One region of the Streptomyces sp. NPDC007205 genome, then DNA from elsewhere that is predicted to be linked to it. Evidence: riboswitches for the same ligand, from Rfam matches in the RefSeq annotation. Region 1 holds a riboswitch; the other holds the start of a gene.
The links. A riboswitch is a leader RNA that binds a small molecule or an ion and turns the genes downstream of it on or off. The one in region 1 is predicted to bind ZMP and ZTP.
Positions count from the first base shown of each region.

Region 1 (2,193 bases):
CGTGGCCGCCGGGCCGGAGGAGCCTCGAAGGGTGGGGGTCCGCGTGGTCCGCGCCCCGCCGGGCCGCGGGCGCCCGAAGGAGGTCACCATGGGCACCGCCGCGACAGGTTCCGCCTTCGACACCGAGGCACTGCGCCGGGGCATAGAAGGGAACACCGGGAACACCCTTCTGTCGCTCTACGCCGACGACGCCGAGATCCGCATCGTCGACCACAACCACCAGCCCAGCCGCCCCACCGTGCTGCGCGGCCGGGGTCAGATCGCCGAGTTGCTGGACGACATCTACAGCCGCGACATGACGCACAAGCTGGACCAGTGCGTGGTGCAGGGCGACCACGCCGCGTTCACCGAGTCCTGCCAGTACGGGGACGGCACCCGGGTCCTCGCCGAGTCGATGGTCACATTGCGTGACGGCAAGATAGCCAGCCAGTTGCTCATCCAGGCCTGGGACGAGTAGACGAGTAGGCGCACACACCGGCTCGACGGGCGGCGGAAGGAGATTCGCCAGGGTCCGGGTCACCTCACAGCTGAGCTGGACCTTCCGGGCGCGGGCGGGCCAGGACCGGCTTCCGCGGCAGGTCCGCCCGTGCGCGCCGTTCTGTGTACGCGTGATCCAGGTCGCAGGGGTGCTCGGTTACGCTGTTCCCGGGCCGTGACTGGCGCTGAGGTGGAGTACCACCGGGGAGCGGTCCGTGTTGGATGCCGCGCGCCTGGGCAAGAGAGTCGATCCAGCTCAGGAGTGTGCAGCATGACCCAGGCCCGTCTCATGGACGGCACCGCCCTCGCCCGCCGTATCGTCGAGGAGACCGCGAAGAAGGCCGCCGACCTCACGGCACGGACCGGTACCGCGCCCTGTCTCGCGACCGTGCTCGTCGGTGAGGACCCGGCGTCCGTGACCTACGTCCGCATGAAGCAGAACCGCTGCCGCAAGGCCGGTATCGAGTCCCGGCACGTGGCCCTGCCGGCCACCACAACCACCGGCGAACTCGTGGGCACGCTGCGGGAGTTGTCGGCCGACCCGGCCGTGCACGGCATCCTGCTCCAGCACCCGGCCGGCGAGCACATCGACGAGCGGGCCGCGTTCGAGGCGATCGCACCGGAGAAGGACGTCGACGGCGTCACCTTCGCCTCGTTCGCCACGATGAGCTTCGGCCTGCCGGGCTTCGTGTCCTGCACGCCCGGCGGCATCCTGCGGCTGCTGGACGAGTACGGCGTCGATCCCGCCGGCAAGCGGGCCGTGGTCGTGGGCCGCAGCGCGATCCTGGGCAAGCCGGTGGGCATGCTGCTCCTGGCCCGGGATGCGACCGTGACGTACTGCCACTCGCGGACGGCAGACCTGTCGGCGGCTGTCCGGGAGGCGGACGTCGTGGTCGCCGCGGTGGGCCGGCCGCGGCTGATCCGCGGGCAGGACATCAAGCCGGGCGCCGTGGTGATCGACGCCGGCTACAACCCGGGGAACGTCGGCGACGTCGACTTCGACTCCGCCGTGGAACGGGCCTCGCTGATCACGCCGGTGCCGGGCGGTGTCGGCCCCATGACGATCGCCACGCTGCTGGAGCAGACCGTCGAGGCCGCCGCCCGGCAGCTCGGCGCCTGAGGTCAGCGCATCCAGGCGCTGTAGCCCATGACGTCCCCGGCCTTCACGCCGTACTCGGGGTCGTTCTTGCGGAAGGTGGCCTCCATGCCGAGGACAGCGCCGGTGCGCGGTTCCAGGATCAGCATGCGCCGGACGGTGCCGGCGTCATACACGTAGGCCTGGCCGGCGCGGCCGAGCCGGTCGGTCACCTGCCCGGCCGGCCGCAGCCCGCGGGCCTGCGCGAACACCCGGACGAGAGCGGCCGACTCGTGGGCACCGAGGGTCCAGTTGTCGAGCATTTCCGCGACGGCGTCGAAGAGTTCGACGGTGCTCAGCGGGGCCGTGCCGCGGTTCACCCCGGGGCGGGCGATTTCGGTGAGGTAGGCGCGCAGGGCCGCCGCGGTGTGCGGCGGGGGTGCCTCGGGCGGGGCGTCGCTCCAGCTCGGCGGGTAGGTGGTCCGGCTGAGCACATGGCCGTCCGCCACGAGGCGTGGCTCGTCGCCCTCGTCGGTGAGGACCGGGCGGCCGGGTGTGCGCGGGTCGGTCGCCACGACGAGTTCGGTGTGGCTGGCGTCCGCCCGCCAGCGCACCACCCGTTCCTCGGGGAGTGTGACGGG
Region 1 is NZ_JBEYEW010000001.1:373,806-375,998, reverse strand. Features, by position in the region: gene ABZ624_RS01705 (nuclear transport factor 2 family protein) at 89-457, shown strand; ZMP/ZTP riboswitch at 643-723, shown strand; gene ABZ624_RS01700 (bifunctional 5,10-methylenetetrahydrofolate dehydrogenase/5,10-methenyltetrahydrofolate cyclohydrolase) at 749-1,597, shown strand; gene ABZ624_RS01695 (CU044_5270 family protein) at 1,600-2,193, opposite strand, start outside.

Region 2 (2,193 bases), 250 kb from region 1:
CGACACCTCGCGCCCGGTGCCGACCGCCCGGGCGATGTCCAGCCCGGCCCACAGCCCGCGTGTCCGCACCGCCGTCACCGCGCCCGTGCCGAGCAGCGTCGTCAGCTCGCCGTGCAGCCGCGCGCCCAGCTCGGCCGCCCGCGCCTGGAACTCGCCCGTGCGCAGCATCGCGATCACCTCCAGTGCCACGGCGCAGGCCAGCGGATTGCCGCCGAACGTCGACCCGTGCTCGCCCGGCCGGAACACCCCGAGCACCTGCGCGCTCGACACCACCGCCGACACCGGCACGATCCCGCCGCCCAGCGCCTTGCCCAGCACATACATGTCCGGGACCACCCCCTCGTGCTCGCACGCGAAGGTCCGCCCGGTGCGGCCCAGGCCCGACTGGACCTCGTCGGCGACGAAGAGCACGTTCCGCTCACGGGTCAGCTCCCGGACAGCGGGGAGATAGCCGGCCGGCGGCACGATCACCCCGTTCTCGCCCTGGACCGGCTCCAGCAGCACCGCCACGGTGTTCTCCGTCAAAGCCTGCCGCATCGCCGTCAGATCGCCGTACGGCACGATCTGGAACCCCGGCGTGTACGGCCCGAAGTCCGCCCGTGCCTCCGGGTCGGTGGAGAAGCTGATGATCGTCGTCGTACGCCCGTGGAAGTTGCCGCCCGCGACCACGATCTTCGCCATCTCCGCGGGCACCCCCTTCACCCGGTACCCCCACTTCCGGGCCGTCTTCACCGCGCTCTCCACCGCCTCCGCGCCGGTGTTCACGGGCAGCACCATCTCCATCCCGCACAGCTCGGCCAGCTCCGTGCAGAACGCCGCGAACCGGTCGTGCAGGAAGGCGCGGGACGTCAGCGTCACCCGCTCCAGCTGCGCCTTCGCCGCCTCGATCAGCCGCCGGTTGCCGTGCCCGAAGTTCAGCGCCGAGTAACCGGCCAGCAGATCCAGATACCGCCGCCCCTCCACATCCGTCATCCAGGCGCCGTCCGCCGTGGCCACGACGACGGGCAGCGGATCGTAGGTGGGCGCACAGTGCGCTTCGGCGGCGGCGATGAGGTCTTCAGCAGCGGTCACGGCGGCTCCCGACGACGAGGGGACTTCCTTCCTACCCTCGCTCGCATGGTGGACGCCGGAACCTGGCCGGGTGCCCCGCCCGGTAGGCTGATCAGCGGGCCGTGACTGGCGCGCTGGGATGGGACGGACCATCGGGGAGCGGCCCGACGGGAAACAGTGCCGTGCGCCTGGGCCGAACGTGAACGCTGTACGCACGCCGTCCGGAGGTCCTCATGCCAGAGCAGCAGCCCCTCTCCACCGAGTCCACCGCCTTCCGTGCCGCCCTCGACGTCATCCGCGCCGTCGAACCGCGCGTCGCCGACGCCATCGGCCAGGAGGTGCACGACCAGCGCGAGATGCTCAAGCTGATCGCCTCCGAGAACTACGCCTCCCCGGCCACCCTCCTGGCGATGGGCAACTGGTTCAGCGACAAGTACGCCGAGGGCACCGTCGGCCGCCGCTTCTACGCCGGCTGCCGCAACGTCGACACCGTGGAGGCCCTGGCCGCCGAGCACGCCCGCGAGCTCTTCGGCGCCCGCCACGCCTACGTCCAGCCGCACTCCGGCATCGACGCCAACCTCGTCGCCTTCTGGGCCGTCCTCGCCGACCGGGTCGAGGCCCCCTTCCTGGAGAAGACCGGCGTCCGCCAGGTCAACGACCTGACCGAGGCCGACTGGGCCGAGCTGCGCCAGGCCTTCGGCAACCAGCGGATGCTCGGCATGTCCCTGGACGCCGGCGGCCACCTCACCCACGGCTTCCGCCCGAACATCTCCGGCAAGATGTTCGACCAGCGTTCCTACGGCACCGACCCGGCCACCGGCCTCATCGACTACGAGGCCCTGCGCGCCCAGGCCCGCGAGTTCAAGCCGCTGATCATCGTGGCCGGCTACTCCGCCTACCCCCGTCTGGTGAACTTCCGGATCATGCGCGAGATCGCCGACGAGGTCGGCGCGACCCTGATGGTCGACATGGCCCACTTCGCGGGCCTCGTCGCCGGCAAGGTCCTCACCGGCGACTTCGACCCGGTCCCGCACGCCCAGATCGTCACCACCACCACCCACAAGTCGCTGCGCGGCCCGCGCGGCGGCATGGTGCTGTGCGACGACTCCCTCAAGGACCAGGTCGACCGCGGCTGCCCGATGG
Region 2 is NZ_JBEYEW010000001.1:122,550-124,742, forward strand. Features, by position in the region: gene rocD (ornithine--oxo-acid transaminase) at 1-1,071, opposite strand, end outside; ZMP/ZTP riboswitch at 1,163-1,251, shown strand; gene ABZ624_RS00535 (glycine hydroxymethyltransferase) at 1,284-2,193, shown strand, end outside.
Region 2: it holds a riboswitch for ZMP and ZTP, as region 1 does, so the genes downstream of both, ABZ624_RS00535 (glycine hydroxymethyltransferase) here and ABZ624_RS01700 (bifunctional 5,10-methylenetetrahydrofolate dehydrogenase/5,10-methenyltetrahydrofolate cyclohydrolase) in region 1, are expected to answer to the same signal.